DNA from 3 places in the Aestuariirhabdus haliotis genome. Region 2 is predicted to be linked to each of the others. Evidence: predicted binding sites of a transcription regulator. Region 2 holds the regulator's gene; each other region holds the start of a gene.

Region 1 (2,274 bases), on a different contig from region 2:
GCTTTCGTGAGCAAAGCTCTTTTAATCATTTCCTGGTAGCGCAAACCGGGCAGAGTCCCAAGCAATTTCGTCAGCAGGCCAGAAACGTCAATAGTCCGAGCGCCAGCACCTGACTCAGTCGCTCAGGTTAGCGAATATAGGGGACAGTGTTCACGGGAAACAGGGGAACCTGTTCCCGGGGTGAAATGCCCCCGGAAACGATCATCAGAAACCGTCTGGGTTTCAGTAGAGCTTGCTATCGAGTTGGATCATATACAAACGATTGCTATCGACTGAATCGTCGGCAGGCAGTCTCTTCTGAATGACTTCTCCGCCGTTTGCCGATACGGCAAAGTCGTCGTCATTGAGAAGGCCGACGGTTGTGCTGTTGCGAATCCAGATGCCCTCCAGCTTGTCGTGGGGATACTGAATGTCGTTGAGCACATCAGCAACCAGGGTCTTGGTAACCGGCTGAATATTGGCCGAAGCCAGCTCAGCCCAGCTGTTTTGTTCCAGAGTGCGCTCGTTGATCCGTAAACCCTGTGGATCTGAGAAGTCACCGGATACATCGCTGGCGGTGCGCAAGTCAATCTTGTACAGGCGTTTGTATTGGGCATTACTGCCATAAAACCCACCATCGCGTTCAATCACCAGAAATTCTGTGTTCGAGATGGCCGCAATTTCGGAATTGGACAGGCTGTTGGCTTCTTGTCGATACAGGTATTGGTGGGTTTCACCGGTAGCAATATCGAAGGTCAGGATGCGAGTCAGATTCTTATTGCTGATGGCACTTTTGGAGGGGTTAAACAGCGTGGATTGCATAATTCCGACCAGTGTTTTCTCATCCGGGGTAATAGCCAGACCTTCCATGCCGCGGTTTGCGCGGCGATTGGCAAGCACCGCCGGCAATTTACGGCCACCAGTCCCCGTACCGAAGGGATTAATACGCTCCAGCTCAACACCAGCGGCGTTGTAATGAACGATGTGGGGGCCGTATTCATCGCTGACCCAGAAACTGCCATCTTTCAAGGCTACCAGGCCTTCGGAATCCAGCCCGAACGGGTCTGTCTTCAGAACCTTGCCGTTATTGTCATAGGGTACCTCACCGGTGGAGCCCATGCCGGCGGGGTTAGGCAGACCGGTAATCCGGTTGCCCTGGCTGTCCTTGAGTTGAATTTCGCGGATCATCTCGACAGAACCCTCTTTATTCAATCGGTATTCGGAGATTTTTGGCGTGTAAGCGGGCATGGGAAATTTTTTCCCTTTGCCTTGCGGGCCTGTGTATTTGGCATTAGGGCCGCGATCGGTCAGGGCATAAAAACGGTCTGGATGGTTTGGATGCGCGGTCATGGCAGAACCAAAACCACCATTGCGAATTTCGGTGCCGTTATCCAATTGCTCCAGTACCGAGAAAGGTAACATCGAGGGCGATAGCCCGGTTGAGTTATCAGCACAAAGGGTGGAGCTGATCATTAACGTTATCAGGCTCAAGCGTTGGAGCGTATGCATGGGGGAATCTCAATGATAAGTGAGACCCATTATTCTATGGGTTGGTTATGACAAAGAAATGAAAAAGGTGCAAGGATAATGGGTTGTTTGATGCACCAATGCCCCATTTAAGGTTGCGACCTTGAAACGGTCATAGTCGCGAATAAGTAACGCCTGACCCGGTTGGAACACAGGCCTGCTAGACAAATAATCCAGCACTGCCCAGAGTCTTATAAATGCGCTTTATCTTATGAGTTATTGCTATTGAGATTTGGAGTGAATGCGGTAAATACCGATTGAATTTAACAAAAATGTAACATACCCTGCGCGCCGCTTAGGATTCATGTCCTTGAGTAGATATTTTTTGGTAGAGAAGAGCGGACCTTTTCAGACAAACGCCCCGCCATTAATCAATGGAAGTAGATTATTTGATAACAAGCTGTAGTAAAGGGGTTTTAATGAAAAGCACAAGTTGTACTCTCTTCACGATTAAGCAGGGATTCACCCGGTTATTGGCTGTGGGCCATGTGGCCTTGCTGTTGGCCTGCGGTCAAGCCTTCGCTGTAACGAGCGATGCGGATGCAGCGGTCGATACCTGGATCAATATGCAGGGATCGAGCACCATTGGTAAGCAATTAACACCGAAAATGGCTCACGCCTATCTCGAAACCAAAGGCATTACGGATATTGCCGTATCGGTTGACGAAAAACAGCACACGACCGTCATTAAAGGCTACGATGCCAAAAGCGATCGTTTCGTGCAGGTTCGTATTGCCTCTAAAGGCTCCAGCTCTGGCTTCGCCGGTT
Region 2 (2,274 bases):
ACATTACCCACAAGATCCTTGCGCATCTGTTCCAGGTGATGCAAGCGGGTCACATCACGAACCACCAGTAAACGTTCCCCTTTACCGAATCGGGTAATCAAATATTGCAGTCGCCGTTGATCATCAACCGGGGAATTCAGTTCCAGCGGCTCGCGATAATCACCTCGAGAGAAGTATCGGGCAAAGCGCGGGTCCCGGATCAGATTGGTCACACGCTGGCCACGGTCTCCGGGAGAGCGCAAACCCAACAAACGTTCGGCGGCATCATTCCACCAGTCCAACGCACTATCGGCGTCCACCATAACCACCGCATCGCGTAAGGCAGAAGTGGAATCCTGCACCCGTTTTATGACCGAACGCAACCGCTCACGAGCACCAAGATTACGCTGTTGCAAACGATATATATTATCGAACAGGTCACCCCAGACACCCACGCTTTCAGGCGGAGACTCCTGGCTCTGAGCATTAACGGTCAGCCATCGTAGCAAGCGTGTCAGGTTATATAGACACCAGCCAAGATAGGCGCCGATGACCAATACCAGACTCCAGCCATAACTGCCCGTCATCATCCCCAGCAGCAAACCACCGGCCAATAACCAGAGCAGATCACCCAATAGACGCTGCCGCCAGTTACGCTCCATTTCAAGTCCTGGTAGAGAATCGATAACCCGTGCCGCGCACGGTTTGAATCAACAGTTCATAACCCGCACCCAGGGCTTTACGTAAACGCCTGATGTGTACATCGACGGTGCGCTCTTCTACATAGACGTTACCACCCCACACCTGATCCAGCAGCTGACCTCGCGTGTAGGCTCGCTCCTGATGAGTCATAAAGAACTGTAGCAGGCGAAATTCTGTCGGTCCCATTTCGGCAGCATGGCCGTCGATACTGACCCGATGGCTAACCGGATCGAGCTCCAAACCCTGTACAACAATGGGTTCCTGAGGCTCATTAATCTGGCTGCGACGCAGCACGGCCTTGAGCCGGGCAACCAGCTCGCGAGGGGAAAAAGGTTTGGTGATGTAATCATCTGCACCGGTTTCAAGACCCTGAATCTTGTTGTCCTCTTCACTCTTTGCGGTGAGCATAATGATCGGTAAACCTTCGGTCACCTCATCACGCTTGAGCCGTCGGGCCAGTTCAATGCCTGTTGTTTCCGGCATCATCCAGTCGAGCAACATCAAATCGGGTTTGTGATCGACGATCATCGCCTGTGCTTGCTGGGCGTTTTCGGCCTGCAGCGTTCTATAACCGGCCATTTCCAACGCGACCGCTATCATTTCACGGATCGCCGATTCATCATCAACTATTAATATGGTTTTTGCAGTCACGGCAGTACCTGTTCCTAACGAGCAACCTGGCACTATTACAGCGGGGGATTGTTACAGTCACATTACAACTTGATGTCAAAGCGTTCGCAAGCCGTAATCAACAAACAATCCCAGGAAAATCACCAAACCTACCCAGTGGTTATTCAAAAAGGCCTTGAAGCACTCTTCACGCTTTCTGCCCCGGGTTAAACGATATTGGTAGACAAATAACCCGCAAGCCGCTGCCAATCCCAGATAAAAAGCCGGCCCCAGCACGAGTTGATCGGCCACCATCAGCAATACCAGTAAGGTAAATCCCTGCAATATCGCAATCATCGTATTATCGGCTTCGCCGAACAAGATCGCTGTCGATTTGATACCCGCCTTAAGATCATCCTCTCGATCCACCATGGCGTATTGGGTATCGTACGCCACTGTCCACATCAGGGTAGCGATATACAACAGGCCCGCCACGGGAGCGACTTCACCGTTTTGCGCCGCCCATGCCATAGGAATCGACCAGGCAAAGGCCGCTCCCAAAACCACCTGAGGCAAATGGGTATAGCGCTTCATAAAAGGGTAACAGGCAGCCAACAACAGACCACCCACGGATAAATAGACGGTCAATGGATTGGTAAAAAGCACCAGTACGAAAGCCAGACCCACCATGACTGAAAACAACACCAGCGCTTCGCGTGGCTGAATTCGACCCTGAGCAAGCGGCCGGTCTCGAGTCCTTTCTACCAGACCATCGAAATCACGGTCGGCATAATCGTTAATCACGCAGCCGGCGCTACGCATTAGCACCGTACCCAGAATAAAAATCAGCAACAGATCAAAGCGGGGCAGGCCCTCAGCCGCCGCCCACAAGGCCCAGAGAGTGGGCCATAACAACAAATAAATACCAATCGGCTTATTCAGCCGGGTCAGGGCGATAAAATCTGGCAGTCGAGGGTAGCGCTC
Region 3 (2,274 bases), on a different contig from region 2:
CTATCTGCCCCGAAACGGGTTTAACCAGCGGTTGAATGCCCAGGTGCAGGGCTTCGCTGACCAGCTCGAAACCGGCGTTGCAGATCACTGCGCCGGATTCGCACAGATCCTGTTTAAAGCCGCGCAGATTGGGTGCCCGCAAATGGATATGCCCCTGATCGGCGAAAGAGAGGCCGGGACCATAGATAAAAAGCTGGTACTGTTTCAGGGGGAGCAGGCTTTCGATCACCCGCTGTTGATGTTCGAAAGGCAGGTAGACCAGCACTTTTTCCTGGCGAGGACCTTGGGGCGACAAGCGGGTATCGATGATGGGCGGCAAAATGGGTTGGTTGAAATGGTGCCAGTGCAGGCCAATGGCAGTATCGACCGGTGCAAAGTATTTCAACAATAGAGCACCCGACAGGTCGTGGCCGGGCCTGGGAACGTCGTGGCAGAAGGCGTACTGATGACCGATGCCGACACAGGGCACGCCCTGGCGACGAGCGGCCCAGGCGACCACGGGTTCATAATCGCTGATCACCAGATCGTAACCGCTCAAGTCGAGCTGGCGGATCTCGCGCCAGAACTGCCCCACATTGTTCAGCCGTATCGTCGCGGCATAGTCGATGGCCCCGTCTCGGGTGGCAAAGCTTAGCCCTCGGCACACTCGATAATCACCAAACACCTCCATACCAAATAGCGGATGGTGCTGGCGACCGGAAATCAGGTAATCCACCTCGAGGGGTTGTTGTTGCAGGCGTTCCGCCAGCAGCCGGGATCTTGTCAGGTGGCCGTTACCGGTGCCTTGAATACCGTAGAGAATTTTCATCGTTGACTCCCTGTGTTGAGTGGGGGCGAGGTGAGTGGCGTCAAATCACCAGAAGCAGGCAGCAATAGCCGATGCCGCTGCCGATGAGGGCGCCGGCAACAATGTCGCCGGGAAAATGCACGCCGACCAGTACCCGTGACAGGCCAACGGCGCTGGCCCAAAGCCATAAAGCGAGGGAATAATCCGGCAGGAAATGCCCTACCAAAACGGCCAACAGGAAAGCGGCGGCGGTATGCCCCGAAGGAAAGCTGAATTCGTCGGAGGCAGTAACCAGGCTGACCACAGACGGGAGCTGATTGGGTGGGCGGCGGCGTTTAAGCCCCTGTTTAAGCCAGCGATAGCAGCTGCGCTCGATGCTGAAAGCGAGCAATATCAGCATCAGCAGCGGCCAGCCTCGCTCCGGATCCAGCCACAGAATCAATAGGGGTAAGACAACTTGCAGATAACCGTCGCCAGTGCGCGACAATGTTCGGGCAAGAAATGACAGGCTCAGGTAACGGCTATGATAAAACGTCCAGTGGAAGAGCCGGGTGTCCAAAGTCTGCAATCGTTGTAACAGCATCATCATTGATAGCCTTTGGTTTTATCATTCTGGTTTCATCCTGCGCCTCGCAAGCTGCAAAAACATGACCGGCAGATGACAAAATGATGATGTTCTTCCGCAGGGTAGAACTGCTAAGCTGAATGAAGGAGGACCACTTAATGCTAGTAACGATCGCCCGTTACTCCTTTCCTTACGAAGCACAGATCGCCCGGTCACGTTTGCAGGCTCAGGGTGTCGAGGCCTATGTGGCCGATGAGCACACCATCAATATGCAGTGGCTGTATTCCGATGCCCTCGGCGGCGTAAAGGTGCAGGTGCCTGCAGTTGACGAGGTGCGGGCGCGCTCGATTCTGGCCGAAGACCTTTCTATAGAAACCGAATTCGAAGCTTTCGACAGCGTCCCGTTACCCCGGCAATGCAATCACTGTGGCAGTACGCGGCTTGAACCCTACCGCCAAGGCAAGCGCACGGCATTTTTGATGTTTCTGGCGCTGCAGTTTCCTCTGTGGCCAACCCGGGATGCCAAGCGTTGCCGCGATTGTGGTGAAGTGATTCGATACTGAGTGAGGGCAGACAACGGCAGTGAGATGATAAAGGTGCTAAGGTGGTTCATCGTTTTCTGCGCAGGACCCTGCCATGAGTTTTCTGTTTGAAGAGCTGGATTACCAGCAAACCCCCCACGGCGATATCAGCCTGCGTAAACGCGCCGAGCCACGACTCGATGGCAAGATCCTGTTTGAGGTAAAACTCAACGATGAATGGTTGATGTCGAGCCTGTTTACCGAAGCCGAAATACAGTTATCCAAACTGGGTCTTGCGGCGCTCGATGCCGAGACACTCGACGTGGTGGTGGGTGGTCTCGGGCTGGGCTATACCGCGGCTGCGGCGCTGGAAGATGTGCGAGTAAAAAAACTGCAGGTGG

The links. The regulator PhoB, encoded in region 2, activates phosphate uptake and scavenging genes when phosphate is short. The targets are predictions, from matches to a motif close to TGTCATANNNNTGTCANA.
Region 1: MIB40_RS15265 (esterase-like activity of phytase family protein) is a predicted target of PhoB. The motif match lies at 1,535-1,552, and genes of this name have one in related genera.
Region 3: MIB40_RS09195 (phosphatase PAP2 family protein) is a predicted target of PhoB. The motif match lies at 1,434-1,451, and genes of this name have one in related genera.

What each region holds. Positions count from the first base shown of each region.
Region 1 covers NZ_JAKSDZ010000035.1:18,727-21,000, reverse strand. The annotation lists gene MIB40_RS15270 (AraC family transcriptional regulator) at 1-113, shown strand, start outside; gene MIB40_RS15265 (esterase-like activity of phytase family protein) at 223-1,488, opposite strand; gene MIB40_RS15260 (substrate-binding domain-containing protein) at 1,926-2,274, shown strand, end outside.
Region 2 covers NZ_JAKSDZ010000001.1:301,802-304,075, reverse strand. The annotation lists gene phoR (phosphate regulon sensor histidine kinase PhoR) at 1-641, opposite strand, end outside; gene phoB (phosphate regulon transcriptional regulator PhoB) at 643-1,332, opposite strand; gene ubiA (4-hydroxybenzoate octaprenyltransferase) at 1,408-2,274, opposite strand, start outside.
Region 3 covers NZ_JAKSDZ010000011.1:28,859-31,132, reverse strand. The annotation lists gene MIB40_RS09200 (MJ1255/VC2487 family glycosyltransferase) at 1-808, opposite strand, end outside; gene MIB40_RS09195 (phosphatase PAP2 family protein) at 849-1,376, opposite strand; gene MIB40_RS09190 (putative signal transducing protein) at 1,511-1,915, shown strand; gene MIB40_RS09185 (polyamine aminopropyltransferase) at 1,989-2,274, shown strand, end outside.